DNA from 3 places in the Clostridium sp. AM42-4 genome. Region 1 is predicted to be linked to each of the others. Evidence: riboswitches for the same ligand, from Rfam matches in the RefSeq annotation. Region 1 holds a riboswitch; each other region holds the start of a gene.
The links. Region 1 has a riboswitch for thiamine pyrophosphate ahead of thiW (energy coupling factor transporter S component ThiW). Riboswitches for the same ligand answer to the same signal wherever they lie in the genome.
Positions count from the first base shown of each region.

Region 2: another riboswitch for thiamine pyrophosphate. It lies ahead of thiD (bifunctional hydroxymethylpyrimidine kinase/phosphomethylpyrimidine kinase); the one in region 1 lies ahead of thiW (energy coupling factor transporter S component ThiW).
Region 3: another riboswitch for thiamine pyrophosphate. It lies ahead of DW922_RS09695 (TenA family protein); the one in region 1 lies ahead of thiW (energy coupling factor transporter S component ThiW).

Region 1 is NZ_QUIK01000008.1:45,285-56,137, reverse strand. Features, by position in the region: gene DW922_RS08000 (dipeptidase) at 1-277, shown strand, start outside; gene citG (triphosphoribosyl-dephospho-CoA synthase CitG) at 299-1,165, opposite strand; gene citX (citrate lyase holo-[acyl-carrier protein] synthase) at 1,206-1,712, opposite strand; gene DW922_RS07985 (cytidylate kinase-like family protein) at 2,164-2,814, shown strand; gene DW922_RS07980 (hypothetical protein) at 2,905-3,705, opposite strand; gene lexA (transcriptional repressor LexA) at 4,261-4,878, opposite strand; gene DW922_RS07965 (LysM peptidoglycan-binding domain-containing protein) at 5,067-5,390, shown strand; gene DW922_RS07960 (RNA methyltransferase) at 5,465-6,316, shown strand; gene DW922_RS07955 (MATE family efflux transporter) at 6,318-7,604, shown strand; TPP riboswitch at 7,744-7,847, shown strand; gene thiW (energy coupling factor transporter S component ThiW) at 8,298-8,891, shown strand; gene DW922_RS07945 (hydroxyethylthiazole kinase) at 8,815-9,777, shown strand; gene thiE (thiamine phosphate synthase) at 9,859-10,488, shown strand; gene DW922_RS07935 (hypothetical protein) at 10,554-10,853, opposite strand, start outside.
Region 2 is NZ_QUIK01000023.1:42,323-53,175, reverse strand. Features, by position in the region: gene DW922_RS15055 (VOC family protein) at 306-701, shown strand; gene DW922_RS15050 (DUF362 domain-containing protein) at 865-1,968, opposite strand; TPP riboswitch at 2,186-2,296, shown strand; gene thiD (bifunctional hydroxymethylpyrimidine kinase/phosphomethylpyrimidine kinase) at 2,488-3,297, shown strand; gene tenA (thiaminase II) at 3,294-3,962, shown strand; gene DW922_RS15035 (ABC transporter ATP-binding protein) at 3,964-4,716, shown strand; gene DW922_RS15030 (ABC transporter permease) at 4,725-5,474, shown strand; gene DW922_RS15025 (ABC transporter substrate-binding protein) at 5,583-6,695, shown strand; gene DW922_RS15020 (DegV family protein) at 6,809-7,678, shown strand; gene DW922_RS15015 (hypothetical protein) at 7,784-8,074, shown strand; gene DW922_RS15010 (iron-containing alcohol dehydrogenase) at 8,423-9,640, shown strand; gene DW922_RS15005 (SLC13 family permease) at 9,829-10,853, shown strand, end outside.
Region 3 is NZ_QUIK01000010.1:79,879-90,731, forward strand. Features, by position in the region: gene DW922_RS09660 (decarboxylase) at 1-185, shown strand, start outside; gene DW922_RS09665 (adenylosuccinate lyase) at 182-727, shown strand; gene DW922_RS09670 (DUF4313 domain-containing protein) at 724-1,818, shown strand; gene DW922_RS09675 (hypothetical protein) at 1,815-2,138, shown strand; gene DW922_RS09680 (DUF4313 domain-containing protein) at 2,265-2,972, shown strand; gene DW922_RS09690 (hypothetical protein) at 2,999-3,655, shown strand; TPP riboswitch at 4,042-4,141, shown strand; TPP riboswitch at 4,202-4,299, shown strand; gene DW922_RS09695 (TenA family protein) at 4,366-5,040, shown strand; gene thiD (bifunctional hydroxymethylpyrimidine kinase/phosphomethylpyrimidine kinase) at 5,037-5,840, shown strand; gene thiE (thiamine phosphate synthase) at 5,852-6,493, shown strand; gene DW922_RS09710 (HAD family phosphatase) at 6,483-7,139, shown strand; gene DW922_RS09715 (NUDIX domain-containing protein) at 7,142-7,627, shown strand; gene DW922_RS09720 (response regulator transcription factor) at 7,837-8,262, shown strand; gene DW922_RS09725 (helix-turn-helix domain-containing protein) at 8,316-8,498, opposite strand; gene DW922_RS09730 (sigma-70 family RNA polymerase sigma factor) at 8,495-8,902, opposite strand; gene DW922_RS18040 (hypothetical protein) at 8,922-9,221, opposite strand; partial or broken gene DW922_RS09740 (helix-turn-helix transcriptional regulator) at 9,854-10,033, opposite strand; gene DW922_RS09745 (GntR family transcriptional regulator) at 10,241-10,624, shown strand; gene DW922_RS09750 (ABC transporter ATP-binding protein) at 10,617-10,853, shown strand, end outside.

The DNA.
Region 1 (10,853 bases):
ACCATTGGTCTCTTCCCGGGATGCAGTACAAAAAATGCCGCTGCACAGTCTGTGCAGCGACATGGTGGCGCATATGAAACATATGAAACAGGTTGGCGGTATCGGATGTATTGGGCTTGGTTCTGATTTCGATGGAATCGATACCCCGACAGAAATGAAGGACTGCTCCGGAATGCAGCTTCTGGCAGACACCATGAGCCGGAGTGGTTTTACAACCGGAGAGATCGAAGCAGTCTTTCATGGAAATGTACTGCGGCTCTACAAAGAATTATTGTAGAAGGTATTGAAAGAATGCATGTCATGCCCCAGGCTGCGGGTTTCGCTGTTCCAGCCGGTATAAAAGAATGGTAACGGCAAGCAGATCGGCGCATCCGCCTGGGCTGACATTCATCTGGATGAATTTCTTATTTAATTTCTTTAAGGCATCCATTCCCTGGCTGGTGGAGGCACCGCCCAGCTTTAAGAACTGTGCAGCGGCAGTCTTGACATAGCCCTGGACCACGGGGTTGGTCCGGCTTAATACGTTGGTATCGTCGACGTTAGCCATCAGGGTAAGGAGCGTATTCAGATAAGCTTCATTTTCTGTCTGTCCGGAAGAAAAGGAAGCACGGAGCTTTGGAAGGGAAATGGTGCGGACAGAAGGAAAGCCTTTCTGTGCTTCCCCACGGATCCCCTTTGTGCTATAACGCAGGTACAAAAGCTCACCGTTGGTTTTCGGGTTTTTCCGGTCTATTTTCTGGAAATCCTTTCGCATAGCATCGTAGCAGATGTATCCGGCAAGCATAAGGATCTTTTCAGCATCAAAGCGGTTGTGCCGGTTATAGAAGAGCCCGGCTGCTGCCGCGATCGTTCCCATGGAAAAAATCATACCCTTGTGGGTGTTAACGCCGTCTGTTGCCTGAAACATAGCCTTTTCTGCCTCTACGCCTACTGGGCGGATCTGCTCAAACAGGGCATTAAAATCCTTGGAGCTCCACCCATGGCCAAGCTCAAACATCCGGGTCAGATATGGGACAATTGCCTTTGTGCTGGCAGCAAAGGTGTCATAGTTCATATCGGTGTGTGCACCGCTGTCGTGGCGGTCTACCAGACCAGGCTTCGGGGTAGCGCCTACCTCCGCCATGAGCGAATAGGCGCATTCCTCAGAAAAAATAGAAGCAATCATAAATACCAGTACCTCCGCAATACAGGATAGTTTGAAATCTTTAAAGTTTGTTCAGAATCTGCGAAATTTCCGCTGTCAGCTCTGCTACGCTATGGCTGCGGCTGCGGCTGCATACATGGGCAGGCTGTCCGCACAGTAGGCACGTTCTGGGAGAAAAGCCAAGGTCCTCCCTGGAAACCTTGCATGCATCGGGACGGAGTACATCAATATCGAACAGGCGTCCAATGCGGTCCTGATCTTCTAAGGAAACCATGAGCTCCTTTACAAAATCGGGATTTGCATCGACATTGTAGAATGCCTCATAGCCGGTTTTCTCTTTTATGGTTTCCATATGCTGGATCAAAACAAGACGCTCCTTTAACAGTGCCTCAATCCGGCTGCACCCCAGGGCAAAGGCTTCTGGAACACCTGGAAGCACTTTGATGGGGCCAGGTATGTTTAAGGTAAAGCTGATCAGGCTCTTTTTATATTGCTGTAACAGCTGGGCTTGCAGATAGCAGCGGCGTTCCCTGGCCGCCAGCATTTCCTGCAGGTTTACTTCTTCCATAAAAATCCCCTTATTATGTTTTATTTTTATATGCCAATAAAGCTCCGTATTTCACCCGTATGGCAATGAATTCACGATCATTTGGCAGAAATCGGATAAAAGCCATCGTTTTGAAACAGAAGCTGTATTGGATCTCAGAACACTACTTAGTTGTTACGTTTCTCATTATAGGTGAAACATAGCAAAAAGGCAAATACTTAATAAGTTATGGCCTATATAAAGAAGCCCTTATCAGTTTTTAACATTAGGTTTACGTGTATTTAAACTGTTGAAATCTGAAGAAAAACATTTAATATTATCAGAAAAAATGAATTTGGGTCGGCAGAGTGTAAAAAAGTTTGGCACAAGAGTGGTTTTGTGATATACTGAACATAGTGGATATAAAAACAAGTTACTGTTTACGCGTTGCGCAGACAGCAGAAAAAAATAATCCTTAGAGGGAGGATTTCTTATGGATAAAAGTAAATTGGTGATCACGATCGAGCGCCAGTATGGAAGCGGCGGCCGTATTGTTGGAAAAAAGCTTGCTGAGGAATTGAACATTCCGTTTTATGATGACGAAATTTTAAGTATGACAGCCGAAAAAAGTGCAGTAGGAGAGCGCTATTTCCGTCTTGCAGATGAAAAAGCAGGAAATAACCTTCTCAGGAAGATCGTTGGAAACCTGCATCTGCCTACCGGTATTTTTGAAGAACCAAAGAAAGAGGGGGATGTCACCTCACCGGACAATCTGTTCCGTTTCCAGTCGGAGGTTATCCGTGAGCTGGCGGCTGCGCAGTCCTGTGTGATTGTTGGCCGTTGCGCGGATTATATTCTGGAGACCGCTGGAAAAGAAGATCTGGTAAAGATTTTTGTATACGCAGACACAGAAACCTGTGTCCGGAGAACTCAGGAAACCGATGGTATTACAGACAGCAAAGAAGCGCTTAATAAATTAAACAAGATCACCAAACAGCGCAGGGCTTACCACAAGTATTTTACCGGAAAAGAGTGGGAGGATCTGACGAACTACGATCTTCCGATCAATGCAAGTAAGCTGGAGCTTGAACAGGTGGTAGCACTGATCAAAGATTATATCCGCATGATCGGCTACGATATTTAACAGCATATAATAGAATGAATATGGCCCGTGTGAGCTATTACTGTTAGCTTACACGGGCCTGTTCTTCCCTATTTTTTTAAATGAAAGCTATTATTTTTTGGTGATCTTTACAATCTGGATCTCTTTGTCATTGATGGAGCCATCGTACTGGATCTGAAGGGTATCGCCCTCAGCGTACTGGCTGAAATCGGTATCGCCAGAAACGAATGTGAAAAAGTCACCGGTCTGTGCTTCCAGAACGATATGATCACCATCTTCACCGATCTGCGCAACTTTACCTACAAAGGCATTGATCTTAGCCTCATCAGAATCCTTCTGGTCTTCGGAAACGATCTTGATCGCCAGAGGCTCATCGTCCAGATCGCCGAGATAGGTTACTTCTACGGTTTCGTCAGCCTTGATGCCGTCCTTTGCAACAACATATGCGTTGCCGGTCAGAACCTTATATTCCTCACCGTCTACCTCCAGGGTCATGCTGTCAGAAGCAACGTCTTTGATGGTACCTTCTGCAACTGGATCTGTGGTCTGCTCTAACATGGATGAGGTAACCTCGAGTGCGATAGCCGGAACCGGATCGTCTGTGCTGCCGGCCGGGAAGGTGATGTCTACCCAGTCACCCTCGGAAAGCGGGAATTCATTGGTAACCTCTGCGCCGGAAATATCGTATTTCTTCTCTTCGTCGTTGTAATCGTCTTTTACGGTAAGGACATCGCCGTCGATCGCTGTGATGATACCGCTGGTATAATCCTCGTCGGTCTCAGCCTCGGTTGTGGTTTCTGCTGCTGTGGTTTCTGCCGGTGCTGCTGTGGTTTCCGTTGCTTTTTTGCTGGAGCAAGCTGCTGCACTGATAGAAACTGCTGCGATTGCAGTAATTAATAATGCCTTTTTCATAATATATCACTCCTCTGATCTTTCTTTGTGGTTCTATGCTGTTATCTGTGCGTTTGCGCAAACAGTAACAATCATCTCTCGTGAACCAACAAACAAGAGTTTACTACAAAGCCAGGGAAAAAGCCATTGATTTTTTATTAAGTTTTCCGTAAAATGGTGAACATTTGGTGAACTTTGGCCGATGCCTTGCATTCCAAACTTTGTTCTCGGCATGTTGGTCATGGTATTCCAGATCTCGCTTCCAGGTTTTTTCAGCCTGACGATCAAAAATATAGCAGGTGCGAATACCTTTCTGGCTATGGCACTGGTAGGAACGATCCTGGCAGAGGTACGACTGCGGTCCTTGCGGCAAAGTACCAAAAGGATGAGATCTTTGCAACAAAATGCGTAGTGTTATCGACGCTGCTTTCTATGGTAACAGTTCCGCTCTGATGCCTGGTTCTGGCATAAACAACCCTGCCGGGCTGTCGCCGGACGAGGTTTTCAGCAACAATATGATAAAAAAATACGCCTTGTCACAGAAATGTGCTAAGGCGTATCTTTTTTTATGGTATTTTATGCCATCATACGGAAAAGTCCGATGACCTTGCCGAGGATTTCCACATGGTCAACGATGATCGGCTCCATGGTGTCATTCTCCGGCTGCAGGCGGTAATGCCCGTCTTCCTTGTAAAAACGTTTGACAGTAGCGGAATCGTCGACGAGTGCAACAACGATTTCCCCGTTTTCTGCAGTATTGGTCTGCTCAACGATGACCTGGTCCCCATTAAAAATACCTGCATTGACCATACTCTCGCCCTTGACCTTCAGCATGAAAGTATCCTTGTTTGGGAGCATTTCGGCCGGGATCGGGAAATAATCTTCAATATGTTCCTGTGCCAGGATCGGCTCACCGGCAGCAACTGTGCCGATCATAGGAACCTGCACCACCTCGCGGCGGTTTAATGCAAACTCGTCATCCAGGATCTCGATCGCGCGCGGCTTGGTCGGGTCCTTGCGGATATATCCGTTTGCCTCCAGGGATTCCAGGTGGGAATGGACGGAAGAGGTGGACTTTAAGTTGACTGCTTCACAAATTTCACGTACTGCAGGCGGATAGCCTTTTTTTAAGATGCATTCTTTGATATATGTTAAGATTTCCTGTTGTTTTGCGGTAATTTTACCCTGTGCCATAATGTTCCCTCCTTGCGGGTGTATTCTGAAAAATTCTTTCTAAGGATATAGTAGCACAGCTTAGCCAAAAAAGCAAACTTTTGTTCGGGAATTTTTGCGAAAACGTATTGACAAACGCATGTTCGGATTCTATAATAGCAACATAGCAAACGTACGTTCACAATTATTCCGGACAGGGGGAATCACTTATGAGAAGCAAAAGAACAATGAAGCGCAGTTTACGGAATCTTACGGTTATTTTACTTATGATCCTGGCATTTTGTTCCGGTTTTCTGGGACATACACTGTTAAATGCGCGGGCAGAAGAAAAGGCAATACCTGAGCTGAAGCGTTATTACACAAGTGTACAGATCCGCCAGGGAGACAGCCTCTGGGACCTTGCAGGCCAATACTGTCAGGGAAGTCCTTATACCAAGGCAGAATATGTAGAAGAATTAAAGCGCATGAATGGTCTGAAATCCGAACAGATCCATTCCGGTGAATACCTGACGGTCGTGTATTTTTCTGAATAGCTTGCATATGAATCCTGCTTTGGTTATAATAAAATCTGTTTTTTATCCAATATAACCAAGTGAGGAAATTCCCTATGTTACACGATCATATCGTTCCTATAACAGATCTTTCCAGTCCGGAGCTTGAGGTATACTCCAGCTTATCAGAAAACCAGCTATTCCATTATTATGAACCAGAGGCTGGTCTTTTTATTGCAGAAAGCCCGATCGTAATCGGCCGTGCTCTGGATGCCGGATACCAGCCAGTCTCCATCCTTGCCGAAGAGCGGGAATTAAAGGGAGCAGCTGCAGAAATACTGGCCAGATGTGGAGAGGTCCCAGTCTATGTAGCTCCCATGGAGCTTTTAAAACAGATCACAGGTTTCTCTTTGACACGCGGTCTGCTTTGTGCCATGCGCCGCAAACAACTGCCATCTATTGAGCAGATCTGTGCGAAGGCCAGACGGATCGTTGTTCTCGAAAATGTAGTAAACCCGACCAATGTGGGAGCTATATTCCGTTCGGCGGCAGCGCTGAATATGGATGCAGTTTTGCTTACTTCTGGCTGCAGCGATCCTTTGTACAGAAGATCCGTGAGGGTCAGCATGGGAACGGTGTTCCAGATCCCGTGGACGGTACTTAAGCACGACAGTGCCTGGCCGCACCCGGCTATGGAGCTTTTGCGGGATCTGGGCTTTAAAACAGCTGCCATGGCTCTTACAGACCGCTCAGTCCGCATTGATGATCCTTGTGTCCAGGCAGAGGAGAAGCTTGCAATCGTTCTTGGAACCGAGGGCGATGGCCTCGCAAAAGAAACCATTGCCGACTGCGATCACACCATCCGGATTCCAATGTCCCATGGCGTAGATTCCCTGAATGTAGCTGCTGCCAGTGCAGTGGCATTCTGGCAGCTTGGAAACCATCATACAGAAGGCGGGGAAGCTTAGCATGAATATCAAAAGACAGTTTATCCGCTATGTTTCCCAGAATATGTTAGGCATGCTCGGTATGTCCCTTTACATTCTGGCCGACACATTCTTTATTGCTAAGGCTGTCGGTGCGAATGGTATCACGGCATTGAATCTGGTATTACCCCTTTACAATCTGATCTTTGCGGTAGGCGCAATGATCGGAGTCGGCTCTGCAATCCGTTTTACGGTTGAGCGTAATAAAGGAATGAAAGAAGCGGAAGGCTATTTCTTTCATGCACTGTCATGGGCAGCAGTGATCAGTGTCCTGTTTGTTTTGGCAGGAGCCTTTTTCCCGGGACAGATCATCCACCTTCTTGGAGGCAATGCACAGATTGTATCGACCGGAATCATGTATACCCGCATATTTCTGATGTTTGCCCCGTTTTTTATGTGGAATCATATTATCAGTGCATTTGTTCGCAATGATGGAGATCCATCCATCGCAATGTATGCAACACTTGCAAGCAATCTGTTTAATATCGTATTTGACTATGTGCTGATGTTTCCTTTGGGAATGTCTATGCCGGGAGCGGCACTTGCAACCGCATTATCACCGGTTATCAGTATTCTTATCTGCTTCAGACATTTCCGTAGCAGCAGAAATACGATCTGCTTCAAGCCGGTACGTTTGTCTGTCCGGAAGCTGCTTTTTTCCTGTCAGGTTGGTATCTCTGCCTTTGTAGGGGAAATATCCTCCGGTGTCATCACAATGGCATTTAATACCATCATTCTCCGGCTTTCGGGTAATATCGGGGTTGCAGCGTATGGAGTCGTTGCAAATTTCTCGCTTGTGGCAGTTGCATTATTCAATGGAATCGCGCAGGGCTCCCAGCCGCTGCTCAGCCGTTTCTATGGACTTGGCGATAAAGAAAGCCTGAGAACCGTGATCCGTCTTGCAATTAAAACAGCTTTATGTGTCGCCTGCTTGCTTATTGTGACCGTACAGCTCTGGTCAGAACCGATGGCTGGAATTTTTAACCAGGAACAAAGTGCAGAGCTGGCAGCTCTTGCAAGACAGGGATTAAAGATTTATTTTACCGGTTTTTTGTTTGCCGGAGTTAATATTGTCGGAACCAATATCCTAAGTGCCGTAGAGTCAGCACGCTGGGCGTTTGCAGCTTCTGTATCCCGTGGGTTTGTTGCAATCCTTGCGTTTGCTTTCCTCCTTTCTGCTGTATTTGGCATGAATGGGGTATGGATGGCATTTCCATGTGCAGAATTAACAACCATGTTTTTGACGCTGAACGGTATCCGGAAGCTATAAACTATAACTGTACTATACGGGATTTTCAGTTCAGAAAATACCTACCTGTGAACAGTAACACAATGGTGACACAACGGTAACATAACGACAATACAGTTGACAGGGTCAAGTCTCTGTGTTATGCTTACTTACGTTAAAAGAGAAAAAGCGCGGGAGTCTGTGAGACAGGCTGAGAGGAAGATCGATCTTCGACCGTACCTGATTTGGGTAATGCCAACGGAGGGAAGCAAGGAATAGAAGTGTGCGTCTTCGGGCAATTTCCTGAAGGCGCATTTTTTTGTTTCATAGGAAAGTGCGTCCTATGAAATATAATGATTATAGAAACTAGTATCCGGATGCACTGCAAAAGCTCCAGATGCAGGGGAGACGTCTCTGTCAGCTGGAAATCCTGAAAGTGTGTTTGTGCAACGCATGAACAGGAACAGAATCATATTTTGCAGGAAAAGTAGACTGGAGGGGGAGCGCCCTGCAGTCTGGCAGAAGGAGTTTATATAGCGATGGGAATCCGTGTTTTCGGAGTGAGAGGAAGTAAGTAAACTTCGACCGAACAAGAATTAGTATACTGTCTTATTCACATTTCGCATAATGATGCAGAACGTGAGTCATACCGTACACTACCTGCCGCTATCTGACCTGTTTCTTTGGAATCTGGCTCTGGCGGCAGGATTCTGGAAAAAACAGGAGGACAAACAAATGGAAAAACAAAGAATGAAAACGTTTCGCATGGTATTTTTAGCTATGATGGTAGCAATCGGAGTCGTAATTTCACCGATCTTACGGATTGAGGGAATGTGCCCGACTGCGCATCTGATCAATATTACCTGTTCTGTATTTATGGGACCGTGGTATTCCCTTCTCTGCGCCTGTATGATCGGTGTGATCCGTATGATGTTTATGGGCATTCCGCCGTTAGCACTGACGGGTGCGGTATTTGGAGCGTTTTTATCTGGTGTATTTTACCGTGCATCGAAGGGAAAAATCATCTGTGCAGTATTTGGTGAAATTTTTGGTACCGGAATCATTGGATCCCTGGTATCTTATCCGGTCATGGCGTTTATTATGGGACGCGATGGTCTGAACGCCTTCTATTATACCCCGATGTTTATTTCCGCAACGATCATGGGAGGCATCGCAGCTTATGTATTCCTGAAGGCATTGAGCCAGACCGGAATGCTGGCAAAATTTCAAGAGAGTCTGGGAGCAAAGGTTTATGACAGAAACGGAAGAAAGAAAACTGAAACAGTCCATGCAGCTGCAGGGCATGCTGGAGATTCGAAGGTATATTAAAGAAACGGCACCTCTGATCCATTGCATTACCAATCCGATTTCTATCCATGACTGTGCCAATATCATACTGGCGGCAGGGGGAAGACCGATCATGGCAGAGCATCCGGCAGAAGTAAGAGAGATCACGGCGGTTTCTTCTGCGCTGATGCTGAATCTTGGAAATATCACGGATGCACGGATGGAATCCATGAAAGCTTCGCTTACAGAAGCAAACCAGCGCCATATTCCAGTACTGTTAGATCTAGTCGGGGTTACCTGCAGCAGCCTTCGCCGTGATTACGCGAAGCAATTGCTGGAAAACGGAGTATTTTCTGTGATCAAGGGGAATATTTCTGAGATTCTGGCTGTTGCAGAGCTTCCTTTTCACGGGACCGGAATAGATGCAGGAGTCCAGGATGCACTTTCCGATGCAAACGAGGACTGGTATTGCCGTACAGCGAGGACACTTGCGTTTCACCTTGGCTGTACAGTTATGGCAACCGGAAAGCAGGACCTGATCGCAGATAGCCAGGATGTATTTCTTGTTTCAAATGGAAATGCCAGCTTATCTGGGATCACGGGTACCGGCTGTATGGTAGGCGCACTTACAGCGGCTTATCTTCCAGGAAATAGCAGAAAATCCGTGGTCCGGGAAAATCGTGAGAGCAAAGACATCAAAATGGCTGGCTCTCAGGACAATGGTTCTTCCAGAAATACAGGAAATCCTGCCGGGACTGGAACAACAGCAGCACTTCTTGCAGCAGCTACCATGGGAATTGCTGGGGAACATGCTTCCGGGATTTCCCGCGGGCCAGGAAGCTTTCAGGTAAACCTGCTCGATGAAATTTATGCTCTGGGGGAAGATCAGCTTCTGTCAGAAGCAAGAATACGACAGCATGCGTTTTGATTTTCACAGGAAACTGTAGAATGCAGTTCTTGGAAAAATCATTAAAAAGAAAACAGAGAAAACAGAAAAGAGGCAAACCTTATGACAAAAAATCTGGATCTGAGTCTGTATCTTGTGACAGACAGTACCTATCATACAGAGGAATCTCTCTTATATACGGTGGAAGAGGCCTGCAAGGGCGGCGTAACACTGGTGCAGCTTCGAGAAAAAAATACAGGAGGGCGTGACTATCTGGAAAAGGCCTGCAAGATCAAGAAAATCACCGATCGATATCAGGTTCCGCTGATCATCGATGACCGTGCCGATGTGGCTATGGCATGTGGTGCAGCAGGTGTCCATGTAGGAGCCTCTGACCTGCCTGTCGCTGAGGTACGTCGCTTACTTGGACCGGATAAAATTGTTGGTGCAACCGCAAAAACAGTAGAAGCAGCAAAGAAAGCTTATGAGGATGGCGCAGATTACCTTGGTGTCGGGGCAATCTACCCGACCACAACCAAGGTAACGACCGTGCTGACTGCAGTTTCGACCTTGTCGGATATCTGTAAGGCAGTTCCGATTCCGGTAGTAGCGATCGGCGGGCTGAATTTGGAGAACATGGGAATTCTGGCCGGAAGCGGGGCAGACGGAATTGCGGTTGTATCCGCGATCATGAAAGCAAAAGACCCGCAAAAAGCAGTTGCGGATCTTTTACAGGCAGTAAAGCAGCTGTAGCGATGTTCCTATTTCTGGTTTGGGAGTAAGGATACCGCTACTTTACTTATGAGTAACTTAACAGTTTAACGCCGTTTCCCGGTATAGTCCTGCTTCCGGCGTTCCTGAACCACATGATTCAGGATTCCGCCACCGACGATCATAGCGGCGGCTGTAAGTAAAACACGTTTGGCACCTTCCTGCGGGAGGGTGCTTTTTGATTTTATGGAATCTGGATAAAGCTGTAGCTGATACGGAATCTCATATGGCGTGCCCATAGCCAGTGTGTCAGCAATGACATCCAGTTCTCTGGTGAGATCTGGAACTGGAATTGTAAAATGTGAATTCGTCCCCTTTTTGCTGTCGTTTAAGATTTTCTGTTCATT
Region 2 (10,853 bases), on a different contig from region 1:
TGATCTACAATGCAGATGCAGTAGGAGCTTATAATATTTTGAGAAAGTATCATGCCGTATCCGGCAAAGAAATTGATATGCCCGTAACCGGGCTGAGCAGTACAAAAACAATAAAAGTAGCTGTGTAACCCACCTGGGTAGCAGTAAGGGTGTCATGGACGCACCCCTGAAACTACGGAGCTATGCTTCGTAATCAGATGCTCGGTAATTCAATTGCCGATGTAGTTCACTAGAGGAGGCTGTAAATGGCCAGGAAGCGGTTGACAAGAAATTAGTAAATATGCATTGGGAAAAGGAGAAGGACTATGTTTTTAGGAAATGGAAAAGTAAAATTTGAATTTGCGCATGTAGGCATTAATGCACAGACTCCGGAAGAAGGGGCGCGGATGAAGGATTTCTTCACAGATGTCATGGGATACCATGATTACCGCGATAATCAGGTGGCCTATTTCACGGTAGATAATAAGATGGAGCTTATGAAGATCATGGGAAAAGGTACTATGGGACATCTTGGCTTCTTTGTGAACGATATGCCGGCCGCGATCGAATATCTGGAAGAAAAAGGATATCAGCTAGACTATGACACCGCACGTTATGACGAGGACGGCAAAACCATCCGCCTGATCTTTTTAAAAGAGGAGATCAATGGATTCCGTATCCACATTACCGTGAAAAAGGCACCGTTTTATGTAGAAGCATGACAACACACATCTGGAACGTGGCGCTGGTGTGTAAAATGAGAGCTATCTACAACATAAAACTGAACATGAACAAAAAGATGCTGCCGCATCGAAAGCCAGTCTGACTTTTGATGCGGCAGCTCCATTTTTAGCAGTACGCCTTGCGGCATACGTCTCATTCGTTTTAATTCCAGTTATCCTTCAAAAACTCTACAATATCTGCAGCCTTTGGCGGACAACCGGTGAGGCTCTTTTCACAGCACTTGGTGCAGCGGCCGACACCGATCTTGGCGCATCCTTCCGGCATATTCTGGTAGCCCTGGCCGATGGCAACAGACGGAAGACCGCGGCGCAGGTAACCAGCATCGTTTAAACGGTCCAGCGCATAGATCAGGGAACCGTAGCAGGCACTGCAGGCATCCTTCGGTTCGGTGTAGGCTGCCAGCTTCTGGACGCGGTGGGTCATGCGGAATTTGACTCCGGCCTGATCTGGCTGGTTTAAGTAGATCATGTTCGCATGTGCGGTATCGCTGCTTCCGACACCAAGCTTTTCAGCAAGCGGAATGTACGGAACGTCCTGAATGGAATAGCCCATGCTGTCACAGACAAAGGAATCGCAGAGTACCGGGTCTTTAAAGCCAAGAACGCGGTTCATGACAACCGGGTTGCCGCCCTCCTCAAAGTCCAAATCTCCGCAGATGTTGTCCACCAAGATAAAGTCGTTACGTGCAATGGTATTTAAGTGTGCGATCGGTTTATGTAATCCCATGGTGTGGAAGTGACGTTTTTCCTGGTTCGGGATTACTCCCTTGTTGTTCTTTAAGGCACAGGTTACCGTAGTCTGGCAATGTCCCTTTAAGACTGGCATATTGATCATGTAATCGACAGCAGCCGCTTTGTCACAAAGCTTGATCTTCATGCCTGCTGCATCGTATTCTTTCCAGGTATCGCGCTGGAGGTCGACGAACGGAACATGGTAACGGTCGCAGACCATGTCATAGCCTGCTGCGCGGAACGCTTCCCCGGTACGGTCTCCAACCCAGGAGCCTTCCATGATGGTGATGTTCTCAAAACCATGCTCCTGCAGATATTCAATGACACCGGCAAGAAGCTCACTGTGGGTAGTTGCACCGCTGGAAGGAGCTTTTGCAGTAACCAGATTCGGTTTTAAAGCAATCTTTTTCTTCTTATCGCCGATATCCTCTGCGACGTTAGCAGCTTCCATGACTTTTTTCGCCATCTGTTTGTAATTGGTTCCGTGTATTAGGATAATGTCGTTCTTTTCCATTAGAATTTCCTCACTTTGTATTGGACTTTTTCTCAATTATTATACAGCGTTTCTTTATTTTTGCAAATGGAAAGTCGAAAGAATGCCTGCATGCTTTATCTGCCGGGCATGCAGGCGTGAACAGTAACAACAAATTTGGGACAATGCGTGAACAGCAACGTAATACTTGACAAAATGGCGTGGTGAGGGGTATAGTATAACTCGTAAAGAGAATAGAACATAAGTACCGGGGAGTCTGCGGAAGCAGACTGAGAGCTGGCTATAGACCGCCAGGACCCGTATACCTGATTTGGATCATGCCAACGTAGGAAGTGACTGTGACTGGATAAAAACAGAAAGTGGTATTGCGTCCCTGCGTAGTTCCGCTTTTTTCTTTTGCCTAAATATCTCTAGCTGCCAAAGCTGCATGAATATGCTGCTGAAGATGCTACAGGTCATTCTCTTTGCGGCGGTGCATTGGGGGCACCACCTTGAGCCGCCTAAAAAATATGGATGCATGAGAGGAGTTTCATCATGAAAATGAAAACAGCATTAACGATCGCTGGAAGTGATTCCAGCGGAGGCGCCGGAATCCAGGCTGACTTAAAGACCATGACTGCAAATGGCGTTTATGCCATGAGTGCAATTACTGCGCTGACAGCCCAGAACACGACCGGAGTCCAGGGAATTTTTGAAGTAACCCCAGAGTTTTTGAAACAGCAGATCGACAGTGTCTTTACAGACATCCGCCCGGACGCGGTGAAGATCGGCATGGTTTCCTCTGCAGGCCTCATTCAGGCGATTGCAGAAAAAATGAAAGAATATAAAGCAGAAAATATTGTAGTAGACCCGGTGATGGTGGCAACCAGCGGCGCAAAGCTCATCAGCGACGATGCCATCGGAACCTTAAAGGAGTGTCTGTTCCCGCTTGCAACGGTTCTGACACCAAATATTCCGGAAGCGAAAGTGCTTTCCGATATGGATATCACCACGGCAGAGGAAATGATCGATGCAGCGAAAAAAATCAGTGAGACGTATCACTGCGCCGTTCTTTTAAAGGGCGGTCATCAGTTGAATGACGCGAATGACCTGTTATACCGGGACGGCGGATACCGCTGGTTTAACGGAAAACGGATCGATAACCCGAATACCCACGGTACCGGCTGCACCTTATCCAGTGCCATTGCTTCCAATCTGGCAAAAGGCTATGATCTGGATACTGCAGTAGAGCAGGCAAAGGCATACATCTCCGGTGCACTTGCTGCTATGCTGGATCTGGGCGCAGGCTCCGGACCGATGAATCATGCATTCGAATTCTGCGGCAAGGGCTTTGCAAAGGAGGAAGCATGAGCATGACACCGACCGAGAAACTTTTAGATTCCGTAAAAGACATCTGGACAGGCTACCACAACCATCCGTTTGTAACCGGGATCGGCGATGGCAGCCTGGACCAGAAGAAATTCCGCTATTATATGATACAGGATTATCTGTATCTGATCGATTATACAAGAGTCTTTGCCATTGGCGCGGCCAAGGCAAGGGACTTAAACGTAATGAAACTGTTCGCAGCCTATACGCATAACATTTTAGATGGGGAGATGGACATTCACCGCACTTACATGAAACGCCTTGGCATTACACAGGAAGAGGCAGAAACCACCCCGGTATCCCTTGATAACTGTTCTTACACCTCTTATATGTTAAGGGCAGCTTATGAAGGGGGAGAAGCAGAGGTTATGGCAGCCATCCTTTCCTGCGCGTTAAGCTATGAAGCGATTGCAAAAGAGCTTGTGCAGCATAACCCGGACGCGAAGGATCATCCGTTTTACGGAGAATGGGTATCCGGTTATGCGAGCGATTCCTACCATGAGGAAAATGAAATCCTGATTGGTCTGATGGACCGCCTTGCTGCAGAGTGTACTCCTGCACAGATGGACCATCTGACCGATATTTTCAAAGCTTGCTCCCGCTATGAAATGGCATTCTGGGATATGGCATGGGAAATGAGGGATTAACATGCTGGAATTTGACCATGTGTGTTTCCAGTACGATACCGATGCGTATCCGATCATGGACCAGCTGTCTTTTCAGGTACAGGACGGCGAATTTGTCTGTGTGATCGGTGCTTCCGGCTGTGGAAAAAGTACGATTTTCCGATTGGTTAACAAGCTTCTTTCCCCAGATCAGGGAACGATCCGCATCAACGGAAATCCGATCGAAACACAAAAAAACTATTGCGGCTATATGCCGCAGCATGACCTTTTATTTCCGTGGAGAACGGTAAGAGAAAATATCATGCTTCCGCTCGAGATCCAGGGCGGGATTTCAAAAAAAGAAATGGAAAAACAGGCAGATGAAGCATTGGCCTCGGTCGGTCTTTCAGACTGGGGGCAGAAAAGCCCGAGAGAGCTTTCCGGCGGCATGCGCCAGCGGGCAGCTTTTGCACGGACCGTTCTGACCGGCTCGGATCTGCTGCTTCTCGATGAACCATTTTCGGCACTCGACTATCTGACACGCCTTTCCATGCGGGAGTGGCTGTTAAAACAGTGGGAACAAGATAAGAAAACGGTATTATTTATCACCCACGATGTAGAAGAGGCGCTCTTTTTATCTGGCAGGATTCTGGTAGTTGAGGAAACACCGATGACCCACCTGCGCTCCATCGAAGTTCCGGCCGCCTATCCGCGGACCCGGGACGAACTGTCGCGTCCGGAAATCCTTACATTAAAAGAAGAACTGATCAAGATGTTAAGGAGGAACCAGGCGTGAAAAAGAAAATGAGAAACAATTCCAGCCTTCCGGCCCTAATCTTAATGTTTCTTCTGCTGTTTTTCTGGCAGGCAGCAGCAATGGGCGTAAATGCGGCCTATATTCTCCCTTCCCCAATCCAGATCCTGGTACGGCTCTGGGAGCTTCGGGAGCTGCTTTTTACGGCACATTTGCCGGCAACCATGTCTGTGGTAGCGATTGGCCTTGGCATCTCTATTGTGCTTGGCTTAGGACTTGCTGTTTTAATGGATGCAAATGACACTGCAAGAAGGGCACTGTATCCGCTCATCATTGCATCACAGACCATTCCTACTACAGCCCTGGCTCCGCTTTTTGTGCTGTGGTTTGGCTATTCCATCTGGGGAAAGGTGCTGGTTACAGTACTCATTACCTTTTTCCCGATCACCATCACGGTGTTTGACGGTTTTCAGTCCGTAAAGACAGAGATGGAAGAATTACTGTTTACCTTCGGGGCTTCACCGTCCCAGATTTTCTGGAAACTGAAGGTACCGGCAGTTTTGCCGTATTTCTTTTCCGCGATCAAGATGGCAGTACCACTTTCCATTATCGGAGCAGCAATCGGAGAATGGCTGGGTGCCCAGAATGGACTTGGCTATTTCAGCCGCCGTATGATGACGCAGTTAGATGGTGCCGGAGTATTTGCACCGATTCTGTTATTGTCGGTAGTGGCGATGCTCTTTGTGTGGCTTGTCACACTTCTGGAAAAGCGGATGATCCGCTGGAGAAATGATTTATAGAGAATAAGCATTACTGTGAAGACATGCATGCAAGAACAGTAATGACAAATGAACAACGATTGATGACACGAAAGATTGATAATACGTAAAAGTGAGGACTTTAACATTATGAAAAAAAGAATACTGATCGCAGCATTTACCGCAGCAGCTATGACTATCGCAGCTCTTTCTGGCTGCTCAAACAGCGCAAAACCGGCAGAGACCTCTGTACAGGCTGAAACAGCAGACAAAGCAGACGCAAACGATACAGAGACCAAAGATGCAGAAAGTAAAGAGCAGGCTTCTGATGCTGCGAAGGATGAGAAAAAAGATCTCCGTGAAGTGAATGTGGTTCTGGACTGGTATCCGAATGCCATCCATACCTTCCTTTATACCGCGATTGAGCGTGGCTATTACGAGGAAGAAGGACTGGATGTCCAGATCCGTTTCCCGGCTAACGCAAACGATGCGCTTTCCATGGTAGCAGCAGGAAAAGCCGAGATCGGCATGTACTACCAGCAGGATTTGATCCAGGCAGTGGCAAACCAGAAGGCATCGATCCGTTCCATCGGAGCCATTGTACAGTCTCCGCTGAACATCATCCTTTCCCTGAAGGATAAAAATATCACCAGCCCGAAAGATATGGTTGGAAAGACCATTGGTTACGGCGGCACCGTATTAAGTGAATCTTTAGTAAAATGCATGATGGAGTATGTGGGTGCGGATGCTTCCGACGTCAATCTGGTCGACGTTGGTTTTGACCTGATGAGCTCCATGACGACCGGCAATGTCGATGCCACGATCGGCTGTCTGGTGAACCACGAGGTTCCGCAGATGGAAGAAGAAGGCTTCGAATTAAACTATTTCCCGGTAAGCGGATATGGAATCCCGAATTACTATGAGGAAGTCTTCCTGACTAACAATAAGCTGCTGGAAGAGGAGCCAGAAGTGGTAGAAGGATTCCTCCGTGCATCCAAGAAGGGCTTTGACGATTTCAAGGCTGACCCGGATGGCTGTCTTGCAATCTTAATGAACAACCAGAACGAAGCAAACTTCCCGCTGACCCAGAGCGTAGAGGAGCAGTCCTGCAAGACGCTGCTTCCGCTTATGGAGACAGACTCCGCTGAGTTTTTAAGCCAGACTGAAGAATGCTGGCAGGAGAACATCGACTGGATGTTAGAAAACGGACTGATCGACAAAGCAGTAGATGTCTCCGATGTCATGACCAATATCGAGTATTAGGAAAAATGTCCCTCCCTTGTCCTTTTCTGGAAATTAAGCTATAATGTATAAAATGTTTGATATGCAAAGGAAAACCAGACTGCGTCTGGTGGGAAAAGGAGAAGATGTTTCAAATGAGAACAACAGGAATTGTAACAGACAGCCATAGCGGCATTTCGCAGGGGGAAGCACAGAAGCTTGGGATTTTTGTATTGCCAATGCCTTTTTATATGAATGAAACCTGTTATTATGAGGGTGTGAATATTACCAGGGCGGAATTTCTGGAACGGCTGGGAAGACTGGAGAACATCAGCACCTCCCAGCCTTCCCCGGAAGCTGTGATGGAGCTCTGGGATAAGGCTCTGGAAACCTATCAGGATATCCTTTATATCCCGATCAGCAGTGGTTTAAGCGGCTCCTGCCAGACTGCCATGATGCTGGCCAGGGAAGAAAAATACGAGGGAAAGGTTTATGTGGTCGATAATGGAAGCGTGGCTACCCCGCTTCACCAGAGCATTCTGGATGCACTGGAGCTTCTGGAGACCGGCTGCAGTGCGGCAGAGGTAAAAACGCGCATGGAAGCGGTGAAGACCAGAGCCGGGATCTATATTGCAGTGGATGACCTGAAATACTTAAAGCATGGTGGTCGTATCTCTGCGGGTGTAGCCCTGGTTGGAGGTCTTTTGAATGTAAAACCGGTCCTTCATTTCGATATTGGTATTCTGGAGCTTTACAAAAACTGCCGAGGATTAAAACGGGCAAAGCAGATGATGATCGAGGAAGTCAAAAAAGTGATCGAACAATCTTACCAGAGGGAATATGAAGAAGGCCGGCTACATATCGTGGCAGCGACAAGCTCTGGAAAGGAAGAAACAGATGCCTGGGTGAATGAAATCGAGGCTGCATTTCCGGGACACAAGATCCTCTGTGATGATCTGTCGTTTGGGGTAACCTGCCATATCGGACCTGGCGGACTTGGAATCGGCTATTCCTGCAAACCGTGAGAAAATGCTTTCCAGTAGTTCCCAGTAGATTTTCCATTCTCTGTATGTTAACATATTTTTGTAACATTTATGAAACATTTGTGTAACAAAAGGAGAATGACAACTATGAAAAAACACATCGTATCAACCGCAGCAGCTATGGCAGTGACCGCCCTGATGGCATTTCAGCCGATGACCGCATTTGCGGCAGTTAGCAACTGCCCGGGCAACAGCGGATGTTATAGTTCCGGATGCTATAGTAATAGCTGTGCTGCTTCCGTATGCCAGAGCCTTGGCTGTAAGACAGATGGCTGCAGACAAAGCAAAGCTTCATGCAGAACAAACCTGCCGGTGAAAGGCTGCAGCAGTCCAAAGCTGGTTTCCTGCAAGATTACTAACCTGGGATGCCAGAGATAACAGAAAACAAAAGAAACATAATCTGACGGATAACTACATAAGATTATACCTGCAGGCGCACCATGCTGGTGCGTCTGTTTTGCATTTGAATGAGATTACGTGATGCGGTATGTATGCTGTAAAGATTTTTGTTAAATCGTTGTTGGTTTTAAGTAAAATGTGACAAGACACTAACAAGTAAAATGTGAAATATAAATTAAAATTGAAAAAAATATTCAAAATCTATTGCAAAATATACAAAACGTGGTATAGTTAATGCAGAGTTAATGTTAATTAATTAACGAGATGAAACAGAAACCAAAATCAAAAAGGTGTCGCGACAAGACGCGGCAGAATGGAGGATTTGTTATGGCTAGATTCACATTACCAAGAGACTTATACCACGGAAAAGGTGCTTTAGAGGCATTAAAGACATTTGAAGGCAAAAAAGCAATGATCTGTGTTGGCGGCGGTTCCATGAAACGCTTCGGTTTTCTGGATAAAGCAAAACAGTATCTGGAAGAAGCAGGAATGGAGGTTCAGCTTTTCGAAGGCATTGAGCCAGATCCGTCCGTAGAGACCGTTATGAAGGGTGCAGCAGCTATGGAAGCATTCCAGCCAGACTGGATCGTAGCTATGGGCGGCGGTTCCCCGATCGATGCAGCAAAGGCTATGTGGATCAAATACGAGTATCCGGACATCACCTTTGAAGATATGTGTAAGGTATTCGGTATTCCGAAGCTGAGAAAGAAAGCTCATTTCTGTGCAATTTCCTCCACATCCGGAACTGCAACTGAGGTTACCGCATTCTCTATCATTACCGATTACCAGAAGGGTATCAAGTACCCGATCGCAGACTTCGAAATCACCCCGGATGTTGCGATCGTAGATCCAGATCTTGCAGAGACCATGCCGCAGAAGCTGGTTGCCCATACCGGTATGGATGCTATGACCCATGCAATCGAGGCTTATGTATCTACCGCAAACTGCGACTTTACCGATCCACTGGCTCTCCATGCGATCAAGATGATCCAGAGAGATCTGGTTGATTCCTACAACGGCGATATGGCAAAGCGTGACTCCATGCACAATGCACAGTGCCTGGCAGGTATGGCATTCTCTAATGCACTGCTTGGTATCGTTCACTCCATGGCTCATAAGACTGGTGCAGCATTTGCAGATTACGGCGCACACATCATTCACGGTGCAGCAAACGCTATGTACCTGCCGAAGGTTATCGCATTCAACGCAAAAGACGAAACCGCGAAAGAGCGTTATGGCGAGATTGCAGACTTCATGAAGCTGGGCGGCGAGACCTTAGACGAGAAGGTAGCTCTTCTGATCGCTTACTTAAGAAAGATGAACGATGACTTAAAGATTCCGCACTGCATCAAGAACTATGGCGCAGACAGCTATCCGACCGAGCAGGGCTTTGTACCGGAGGAGGTATTCTTAGAGAGACTTCCTGAGATTGCAAAGAACGCGATCGCAGACGCATGTACCGGTTCCAACCCGCGTCAGCCTAGCCAGGAGGAGATGGAAAAACTCCTGAAGTGCTGCTACTACGATACTGAAGTAGATTTCTAATTATTGTTCACGCATGCGTGCCATCAACGATTTTTAATCAATAACATTACCTGTTACAGAAACAGAGCCCTGCCGGGTGAAAATCCGGCAGGGCTTTATTAGTGTTTCTTCCTATTGCCAGCTTTCGAAAAAATGGTTATAATAACACTTTGTTACTTTAAGAATAAATCAAGGGGATGAAAAGAATCATGAAAAGGCTGGTCGCATATTTCAAAAAGGAGACGGTGCTTTGCATTGCAGCAATTCTTGCTGTTATTTCTGTATTTTTTGTCCATCCGGACAGTCAGTATCCTGGATATCTGGACTACCGGACACTGGCATTGCTGTTTTCTCTGATGACGATCATGGAAGGGTTTAAACAGACCGGGTTTTTTGGAAAGGTGGCGCAGGCACTGCTTGCGAAGGTCCATACGTTCCGCCAGCTCTATCTGGTACTGGTGATGCTTTGCTTCTTTTGCTCCATGTGGATCACCAACGATGTGTCACTGCTGACGTTTGTTCCATTTACGATCCTGGTTCTGGAGCTTGCCGGCTTACAAAAAGAAATGATCCCGGTCATTGTCATGCAGACGATCGCAGCGAACCTGGGCAGCATGATGACACCGGTGGGAAATCCGCAGAATCTGTATCTGTATTCGGTTTCCGGTATGGGAATGGGGCAGTTTCTGATGATCATGGGACCGCTTAGCCTCCTTTCTTTTTTGATGATCCTTGGAGCCTGTGTGGCTCATAAAAACTTCCCATTAGATTCGGAACGGTTGAAGTCAGAAATGCTGGCCTCTCATACAGATACAAAAACGCAAAAAGCTACCGCAGACCATGCTTTTGCAAATGTAAAAACACAGGACCGCCCTGCAGGCAAACGACACAGTGAGAAGGATCAGTCCCGTTACCAGAATCTGCTGCTGGCAGTGCTGTTTTTGTTCAGCCTGCTTTCGGTATTCCGCGTGCTGGAATGGCCGCTTCTTCTGCTGATCGTATTGATCGGATGCCTGCTGTTAAGCGGACTTTTCCACAGCACGTTTCTGCCACGAAACGTCGATTACAGCCTTCTGCTTACGTTTATTGCATTTTTTATTTTTATCGGCAATATGAAGCGGATGGATCTGGTGCGGGATCTGCTAAACCAGCTCTTGACGGGCCGGGAACTGTTTGTTTCTTTTGCCTGCAGCCAGGTGATCAGCAATGTACCGGCAGCAATCCTGCTTTCCGG
Region 3 (10,853 bases), on a different contig from region 1:
ATATGGGACATATGTGCCTTTATGTGACGCCGGAATGCTTTGACGACCCGCCCAAGACGCCGGAAGTCTACAATGATGCAACCGCCTGTGTCTGGCGGGATGGTACATGGCAGCTTCTGGAGGATACCAGCAAAGGGTTCCTGCTCTTTGTTCAATCCAAATTCAAGGAGGAAGCTGCCGCATGAAAAAGACATCTCAGCAATATCTAAACAGCGAAGCACACGGTTATCTCATGGAGGCCAAAGCCTGCAAGCTTTTGCTCAAAGACTTGGAGCGCATCCGCGCCAAGCTCAGGCGGCACATCGAAAAGGAAGCCGCAGACCGCGAGGCAGAATTTGAAGCAGCTATGCAATACCATAGCGAAAGTGACATCCAGGAAGCCTACGGCTGGGAATTCATCAGCGAACGGCAGTATGAGCGCTATCTGGAATTGTTCCGTCAGGGCCGCAAGGCACTTGATGAACACAGCCCCACTGTTACAGAGCTGGCTCTCTCCATTCTGAACCGCATCTTTCAGGATATTGATAGAGACTGCCGCCAATGCGAGTTTGAAGCCCTGTCGCCGGAAGAACAGCTTGCCGAGTTGAAGCGTGCTGAAGAATCCAGGCAGGCATGGAAACAGTATATCGCCAGTCTGAAAGAAATGGTCGGCTCTATGACTGGAAAGACCAATGACCACACTGAGTCAAAAAATGTAGCAACTATACACAAGGAGGATGCAAAATGAAAATTCATGAAGATCGTTCTCATATGAATATTGATACCAGATGGTTTGAAAAAGGCTATGCCAAAGAAGACGTCCACTCCCTGCGCCTGCAGTCCCTATGCACCGAAGCAGAGGCAGCAGCCAACAAACAGTTTTATGACAGCCACACCCGCGAAGAATGGGAGCAGTATATCCGTCAGGCAAGTTTTGAGAGCAGCGCAGCAATGAAACCCGTCATGGAAGCCATCGCACAGGACTTTGTCTGCTACCAGTATGACGAAAATATCCCTGTGTCCTATGGCAGCGACCGATGGGATCTGTACTTCTGGTGTAATCCCTTTAACGGCGCCGCAGACGCATCCGAACGGGATTTCTCGTATTTCACGCTGACCTTTAACGAGCGTCAGACGCTGGAGAAACGAAGAAAAGTCTGTCAACAGGTGCTGGAGCTCCTATGCTCACGCTTTCAGGAGCATCCCCATCTCCATGTAGCCGTACAGTGTTCCATATGGTTTGACCATCCGAAGATCCACGATGCGGTGGAGCGCGCAAAGCCCCGTCTGCATGGCCTGCGCTGTATTCAGGACCAAAAAGAAGGAAAGCTGCTCCTGCAGGACGGTACCCTGCTCTTCAGGCCAAAATACGCAAAGAAATATACCCGCACGCTGAGCCAGAGCCAGATTTTGTCCCTTAGTTGGGAACTGGGCGTAGAGGACGGAGAGCCTGATACCGATGCTGCACCTGTTACCTTGCCTTACAAGAAATTTGGTGCCACGCACCCCATCCAGCTGCAGGTGACTTCCTACCTGAATGGAAACCTTGCCATACAAATGGTGACATGGGAAAGCGGTGACCCGGAACCCTGGGCGACTCTCACCGTCAACCTGCCCGGCCAACGGCAAAAAGACCATGCCTTTATCGACACCAATGCCGATTCGGAATTTCCCACCTGGCTCGTCCGACATGGTCTGGCTATCCCAACCGGTCGCACCATGCAGAGTGGGTTCTGCACCTATCCTGAATATCGTTTTCGTGCCAACCGGCTACAGGAGCTGGACCCGGAAGGGTATGCAGGCTACCTGAAAAACTTTGAAAGGCGGTGCAGTGCATGAAATATAAGGCAGTTTATGATGTACTGAATGAAAGGCGGCAGGCTACCCCCGGTTTCTGTTACCATGACCGCAGCGGCTGGCGTGCTTACCCCCAGACCTACATGACCATGCAGTACCCTTTATGGATTATTGCTGAAGATGCTGCCACGGGCAGGCGTCTGTGGATCACCCAGGAGGGCACCCGATTTAGCATTTCCATTCGAAGGATGGATGAACAGAGGCGTAACTATGGCCCTACCTATCGCATTACTTGTGAAAACAGGACAAAGCTGGCTCAGGTTCTGCGCTATCAGTTCGAGTCAAAGACTTTGGCTGTGTAGCTGACGATGACCAGAGAGGAACTGCATTCCTCTCCCTGCTCCGGTTTCCTTGTCCAGAACACACTAAGAAGCACCGGCAATCTGCATTTTTGCAGGCGTCCGGTGCTTCTTTGGAGGAAAACGCTTATGAATACTCTCGCATTTACGCTGGGCGAACACCGAGCCCAGCTTACTTTGAAAATCAGTACATATCCCAACGGCAATCTCGCCATCAAGCTTTATGAAAAGGATCATGGCATCCTGATTTTGTGGGAAACCCTTACCACCAACTTAACCGGAATCCGGCCCGACCACTGCGCTTTCATCAATATAAAAGCCGCAGACGGACTTTTTCCGGCCTGGCTGTCAGACAATCACCTTGCGGAACCCACTGGACAAATTCTTGAATCGGATGGCTGTCTTTACCCTGAATACCTGTTTTATGGCAAAGAACTGGATGCCCTGGATCATGAGGGGCACACCCTCTACATCCGGCATCAGAAAGGCGAACTGGGGTGCCACTTTGAGCGGCTGTATATTGCCCTGCGCAGACTGGCGCGGGAAATCAACGGGTTCAGCTACACCGATTACAGCGGCTGGCGGTGTCTGGATGGGAGTTCCTCCACCCTGCCCCTCTGGATTGAGGCATCTGATCCTTCTCATGGCCGCAAATTCATCTTCACACAGAAAGGTCCCGCACTCCAGACTATCATCCGCTATGCCGATGGTACGGAGAAGCAGTGCATCTATCGGCGCAAAGAGGACATGGCAGGCGATCTGATGACCATGTTCCAGGATGAGCTGCGTGTTTACCCTCCCTGGTCTGAAGACCGAAGGAAACGGTACGAATATTAAACACGATAAAATAGGAGGACATCATCATGAAGATCCGTATCTATCCCAAATCCCTGTTGGAAACCATGTGGCAGCAGGACAAACTGCTGTTTACCCCAGAGGCGGAGCAACCACCCCTGTGTCTTCGGTGTGGTCAGCCGCTGGATTGCAGGCTGGTCATCAACGCCCTGAGCCGCTATGCAGATGTCCATATCTGCGAGGCGTGCGGTATGGATGAAGCCCTGCGTGATGCCAACCGTTGCCCACTCCCTCTAACAGAATGGGCAGCTGTCAAAAACGGTTTGAGCCAGCAGCAGACCGACTTTGAAAATCCGTTGCTGACTACTTCCTGCACCTTTGAAGATCTGTTTCAGCAGGGCTCCCGTCCTGCCAGCGAGATAGCCTATTCCCGTTCTGATTATGACGGATGGAAATGGTGGACCACCTGGCATCAGTGCCAAAAGGATACGCCTGTTCTGGAAGTTGCCCGTGAAATTGATGCTTTCCAGAATGCGCTGTTCCAACTGCCGGAGTTTCTGAATTTGGATACCCTGACACGGTTCTGCCGAGGGTACGCCCAGCCCACCAGCGAGCCCACCGAATTCAATTTGTATTCGGAAACTGCCCACTTTTATATCTGGCTGCGGTTAGTCACCCGGCATCGAGATTATAATGCCTATGTGCATTACTATCTGAAAGGTTAAAAATTTACAACGCACCGGATACAGTATGCCTATCGGCTCTGTATTCGGTGCGTTTTTCTCTCTTTATATACCGCACCATAATCATATCCAAAATATTTATGAAAAATTAGATGCCACAAATTCTATTGAGGGATAAAACAAAGCTATTATTTTAGGATACATTAGCCCCTTACTGTAACCCAGTGATAAAAAACGTCGGCGAAAAGGTGTCAAATCCTCCACATCTGTCTCTCCTTTTTTGTCCGTTTTCCCGCATTTAGAACCTCGTTTTGAGGGGAACAGGATAACTTTATCTAGCCGACCATGCGGAAAAACCTTTGATTTCCGTGGACTTTTACCGTCCTAAATGCGTAGACTTGACTTTTGGGGACTTTCTAACTATAATGATATTCAAGCAGGGGGACTACCTTGTAGTTGAGAAGGTTAAAACCTGACCCTTTGAACCTGTTGGCTAATACCAACGCAGGGAGCTAAAGAATACAGATTCGTATTTTTTGGACATTCTCTGTTTTGGGAATGTCCTTTTTTAATTGAATAAGATATGATATGTGTTTGCGAGGGAACTGAACAAGTTGAAAAAGGTAAGACCTGACCTCTGGACCTGTCGGCTAATACCGGCGTAGGGAAGCAATTTCTTACGCTCGTATTGCGTCTGAAAGAGCTTCTAATTGTTTTAGAGGCTCTATTTTTTTATCTTAGGAGGATCAAACATGGCATTTATGAAAGACATCTTAACCCACAACATTCCCATTTGGGAAGAATGTGCAGCTACCCCATTTGTGCAGGAAGTGCAAACTGGAAAGCTACCTCTTGAAAAATTCAAAAGATATATGATTCAGGATAGTATCTATCTGAAAAACTATGCCCGTATATACGGCAAGGCAATTTTTCATGCTGATACATTAAGAGAAATTCAGCTTTACTATTCCATGCTGAATTTTGTAAATGATACGGAATCAGAAGTGCGCCTGGATTATCTAAAGCAATTTTGCATGACGGATAATGATATTGAACTGATCGCTCCTCTGCCTGAAAATCAAAATTACATTGATTTCATGTTTGAGATTGCGTCACATGGAAAGAATGAAGAAATTTTAATGGCGGTTCTTCCCTGTATGCTAAGTTACAGCTATATATTCCGAAAATTGGCGGCTGTTCCTACAAGCAGACAGTCAAGATATTGGGACTTTATCAAAGATTATGCGGATGAACAATATGCAGAAAGCTGCAAAGAATGGTCTGCTTTTGCAGAGCATAAATGTGCCGGGTTATCAGTAGCAAATAAAAAGTATCTGGCTGATATTTTTGAAAAAGCAAGTTTGTTAGAGCTTGCTTTTTGGAAGATGGCCTATCGGAACGAGAGAATGGAGGAAAATGCAAAATGAAAAAAGTATTGTCCATTGCCGGATCAGATTGCAGCGGAGGTGCAGGTATTCAGGCTGATTTGAAAACTTTTTCTGCTCACGGCGTATTTGGAATGAGTGTTATTGTTTCTGTTGTTGCAGAGAACACCAGCCGCGTTATCGACATCCAAGATATTACCCCGGATATGATTGCAAAACAGATTGATGCCGTGTTTGAAGATATTGAAGTGAACGCAGTAAAGATTGGTATGCTTTCTACGCCAGAATGTATGAAAGCAGTGGCAATGAAACTATTACAATATAAGCCACAAAATATTGTAATCGACCCGGTTATGTATGCCAAAAATGGCTGCCCATTGATGAATCCTGCGGCGGTTTCCACCTTGATAGACACTGTAATTCCACTGGCCGATGTGCTTACTCCAAATATTCCAGAGGCAGAGAAAATAGCGGATATGCAGATTTCCACAGTTTCAGATATGGAGGCTGCCGCAAGAAAAATATATGCCATGGGTTGTAAGGCGATTGTTGTCAAGGGCGGACATCATATAGGAAATGCCGTTGATGTCCTATTTGATGGAGAAAATTTCCACCACTTTGAAACAGCCCGCATTGATACGAAAAATACTCATGGGACAGGCTGTACCTTTTCTTCTGCAATCGCTTCCCAGCTTGCAAAGGGAAAAAGTATTCCGCTTGCTGTCGAAGCGGCAAAGGCTTATGTCACAACGGCAATCGAACACTCCCTTGCGATTGGAAAAGGCTGTGGCCCGACGCACCATTTCTACGAATTGTATCAGCATGGTTTATCTAAAGAATAGGCAGGTGCAAAATGAACTTTGATTATACACTTTATCTTGTTACTGATCGTCAACTAATGAGCTGCGATAGCCTGACAGAAGCGGTGGAACAGGCAATTTTAGGAGGCTGCACAATGATACAACTCCGAGAAAAAGAATTGCCTTCATTGGAATTTTATAATCAGGCGGTTGCCGTGAAACAGGTTACGGAGAGATACCATATTCCCCTTATCATAAACGACCGGATAGATATTGCAATGGCTGTGCAGGCTGCGGGAGTACATATTGGACAACATGATTTACCTGCGGCTACCGTCCGCAAAGTAATTGGGGAAAATATGCTGTTGGGGGTATCTGCTTCTTCCATTGCAGAAGCAATACAAGCACAGCAGGATGGTGCGGATTATTTGGGAGTTGGCGCAATGTTCCCTACTGGAACTAAAACCGACGCTGAATCTGTATCAATGGAGGAATTACAGAAAATCCGCACAGCCGTTTCTTTGCCGATAGTTGTTATTGGCGGTATCAATAAAGGAAATGCAGGGCGTTTCAAGCCCATGGGAATTGACGGACTGGCTGTTGTATCTGCCATCATAGCGCAGTCCGATATAAAAGCTGCTGCTGCGGAACTGAAAGATTTATTTTGCGGAAAGGAAAAGAAACATGGATTTTAATGCGGCAATCTTTGATTTAGATGGAACAATTCTGGATTCAATGGATGTATGGGAGCATATAGATATTCAGTTTTTGAAAAAGAGAAATCTTCCTGTCCCAGATAATTATGTAACTGAAATATGTGCAAGGAGTTTTGAGGAAGCCGCACAATATACCATTGATCTTTTTGGATTGCAGGAAACGGTAGAGGGAATTATTGAGGAATGGAATAATATGGCGGTCGAGGAATACAGGAACCATGTCGGTCTGCTGCCCTATGCCCTTGATTATCTTCTGCGCTTAAAAGAACATGGAATAAAACTTGCAGTTGCTACGGGGTTGCCGGAAAATCTCTATATTCCATGCTTAAAGAACAATTCTATTTTAGAATTATTTGACGCTCTATGTTCAACAGATGAGGTTCAGCGGGGAAAAGAATATTCGGATGTCTTTGAATTGGCCGCAAGAAAATTAGGGGTTGCACCTGAACACTGTATTGTGTTTGATGATGTGCTTCCAGCAATTAAAAGCGCAAAGGCAGCCCGTATGTTAGCAGGTGGGATTTATGATAAGTATTCCGCAGATCAGCGTACAGAAATAGAAAGGATTGCGGATATTTACTTACTTGATTTCCGGCAAGCACCGATCCCACACAAAGAGGTATGAAAATGGAAAAATGGGATTTATATAATGCAAAACGGGAAAAGTCTGGAATAGCAGTGTGCCGTGGAGAAATCATACCCAAAGGGCTGTATCATTTATCTGTGAGTGTATGGATTGTCAACCAGCAGGGGCAGTATCTTTTATCACAGCGGCATCCGAAAAAGCAATACCCTCTTTATTGGGAATGTACGGGTGGTTCTGTACTTTCCGGGGAAACCAGTTTGCAAGGAGCAATCCGAGAGGTAAAAGAAGAATTAGGAATACTGCTTACTCCCGGAAGTGAAAAATTGATTTATCAGACCAGACGGGAAAATGTGCAGGATTTTTACGATGTTTGGCTATTTCATAAGGATATAAAGATTGAAGAAATGCGTTTACAGGAAACAGAAGTTGTGGATGTTCAATGGGTAAATCCAGATAAGTTATTTAAGATGTTTCGCCTGAAACAACTGCACCCTCTGATTACCTATGTGGAACAACTAATAGGCTGAAAAATGCCAGATGTTAAGGTACCAAAGTCTCTGTTGTCTAACACGCTTTTATTGCACAAGAAATCAAATAGGATCCATGTTATTTAGTTCCATATGAAATCAAACAAATTGTGGAAATCACTTATATAAATTATCCTTGCATTTTATATTCTATATTTCCATGAAGTTTGGTTGTCTCAAAGTGTGTAAGGAGAAAGGATGTGAGCAAAATGGGTAAACTTCTGATTCTGTCCATTCCTGATCATGAAGAACATATAATCAACAAAATTATGGAGCTTATTGCGGATGAGCCAGAGTTTATCCACCTTGCACCATCTCCACCGCAGTCTGCACTTTCCTTCCCTGGTCTTGAAATTCGGCTAAAGGAACAAACCGTATATTGCAACGGTACCCTCATCGCTTTGACTTACCATGAATTTGCAGTCCTTACATATCTGGCTCGTCATCCTGGCTGGGTATTCTCAGCCAGCCAGATTTATGAGGCCGTATGGGATAAAGACGGTGAACACTGCGGTACTGCAGTTGCCAGCGTCATCGGTCAGATCCGTCGCAAGCTGACGCCAGACACGCCGAAGGGCGGTTATATCCGCACCGTACTGGGCAGTGGGTATAAATTTAACAGTTCTCCTTTTTAAGTCAGTAAGAAAGGCTCCGAGGCCGTAATGATCTCGGAGCCTTTCTCATTGACTTAAATCCTAAACAGGCTGATTGCCTTCAGTAAAATAATGCTCAATTCCTGGTATAAATCTTCATCAAGTACGCCATCAATAATGGCATACTTGAGTAGCAATGGCCGGTACATCTGTAAGATTGCCGTAATGGCATCCTCGTTGCCAGCCTTGGCGCTGAGAAGCAGACATTCAAAATTCATTTTTTGTCACCTCCTTCAATGCACTTTCTGATTTTCTGAATCGTCCTGTAGTAAAGTGCCGCTGCCCCTTTATAGGACAGCCCAAACTTTAGTCCCAGCGTCTCAAAATCTTCTTCCTCCAGCGTTCGAGCCAGAAATATCTGGCGTTCCCGTTCATTGAGTTTCTGCAACGCCTCCAGAAGCACTCCATTCTCAATGACATCCATAAGCGGCAATCTGTCCAAGACCACTTCCTCTGAGCTGGGTTCGGATTCATAGACCGCTTCTACAGCACTCTCTATACTGTTGCGCTTATAGAGCTGGATCAAATAATCTTTTCTGCGGCGTTTGACCGCCGAAACTAAATATGCTGTAAACCTGAATTGCAGGTCATCTTCTGCCTGCCCATTGTTCCGTTGCCACATGGCTTTACCTCCAAAAGTCTCAAGAATTCCGATGGATTTCCTGAGCTTCTGGTGGTGACCTGCACCGGACCAAATCTGGCTGAGATAAAGAAAAACAGCCAGCTTTGTACCAATGGACAAAACCAGCTGTTCCTTGAATTTCTGCATCGAGCAGTTCAATAGATGCCGTCCGGGCAGGTGGAGGTTTATCTTTATGTAGAGAAAACTCTCTTGTCCTACCTCGACGATATACCCCTATTGAGAGCCGTTCATGAAAAGCCGTGTGTCCTGGAGTTATGAAAGCAATGAACTGCTCGATGTTGTGGAATCCTTTCTCCATAACATCGTTACTCCCTGTCCGCAGTTATGCGGACGGCACACAGGCGGCCTGCATCATCCCCTTTCTTTCGCGATATGGCAGCGCAACGCTGCCGCCCTGCTGATAATTGTTAAATTGTGAAATAATACTTTTTTCAAATGCTATTCCAGCTATTCTATTAAATTAAAACAAAAGGCGGCCTCCATCCTTATTGTCAGGATAAAGACCGCCTTCTTCTTCCGATTTTCATTGGGTATCGTACTGATCTCATACCCCCACCTCCGCTTATCGAATTTTCATTGATTTTTGGGATCACTGCCATAATTACAGTGTAACTGACAGTTTTCGGAAACTTTTGGAGTAGCATTGGAATATCCTTCGAGGAAAGAGAAAATCATTCGACATTATATGACAAAACAAGCTCCAAAACGGTCACTGCATTTTTCCGCTTTGGAGCTATTCCTTTATTATTTCCATAAAGTTGCATCTTCTGTCGTTACCTGTGCCGTATCCGGATGGATATAAATGATTTGGAGTCCTTTCTTTTTGGCATAGTTAACAGTCTGCTGAGTTCCGGATCGCATATTGTTTACATTATCATAAACAGCCACCATAACTTTACCATTATATCAATATACATTTCGTTCCAGATTAAGCTGTATGATAACCGGCAAGCTGGGAATCGTGTCATCGTTTTCAAGGTTGGCAAGATAGCGCCAGTCGATATTGATCTGTTCCGCCAGCGTCTTACGCGATAACTGCTTGACTTTCCGCGCCTCTTTTACATCCGCGCCGAAAGTTTCAAAGCCGGGACAATCTTTGATATTTGCCATATAGCACCATCCATCTACATTGTATATTTCATATTTTCTCAATGGAATGTTGCTATATGCAGTAAGATTAAACTTTATAATTCATATCCCGAAACATAGACAGAGGAAATCATTGCCACACCCCTTGAAATATTGACAAGATACGCCTCTCGTGTTATGCTGTTATACACAACAGCATAACAGTTAAAACACACGGAGGATGCAGCAATGAAACTGATTATTTCAAATGTATCTGGCGTCCCCATATACGAGCAGATTAAACAGCAGATCAAGGCGGCTATTTTATCTGGCGAGCTTCAAGCCGAAGAAACTTTGCCCTCCCTTAGAACACTTGCCAAAGACTTAAAGATCAGCGTCTTAACAGTGACAAAGGCATACACAGAATTAGAGCAAGAGGGCTTTGTTAAAAATGTGCAGGGGCGTGGATGTTTCGTAATGGGGTCTGGTTCAGAACTGATTAAGGAGCAGCTTATTTGCAAAGTAGAAAACAATCTCACCGAAGCAATAAAAGCTGCAAGAATGGCAAATCTATCCACAGAGGAATTACATCGCCTTTTGGACATTTTAACGGAGGTAAAAACAGATGACTAATTATTTAGAGGTAACGAATCTTTCAAAATCTTTTGATTCTTTTCAACTTCACAATATCAGCTTTACTTTGCCAAAGGGATATATTATGGGCTTGATCGGCCCGAATGGTTCTGGCAAAACAACGACAATCAAACTGATTTTGAATATGCTCAAGCGCACCGGCGGCACAGTCAAAGTGATGGGGCTGGATAATATCGCAGAAGAACAAAAAGTAAAATCAGAGCTGGGC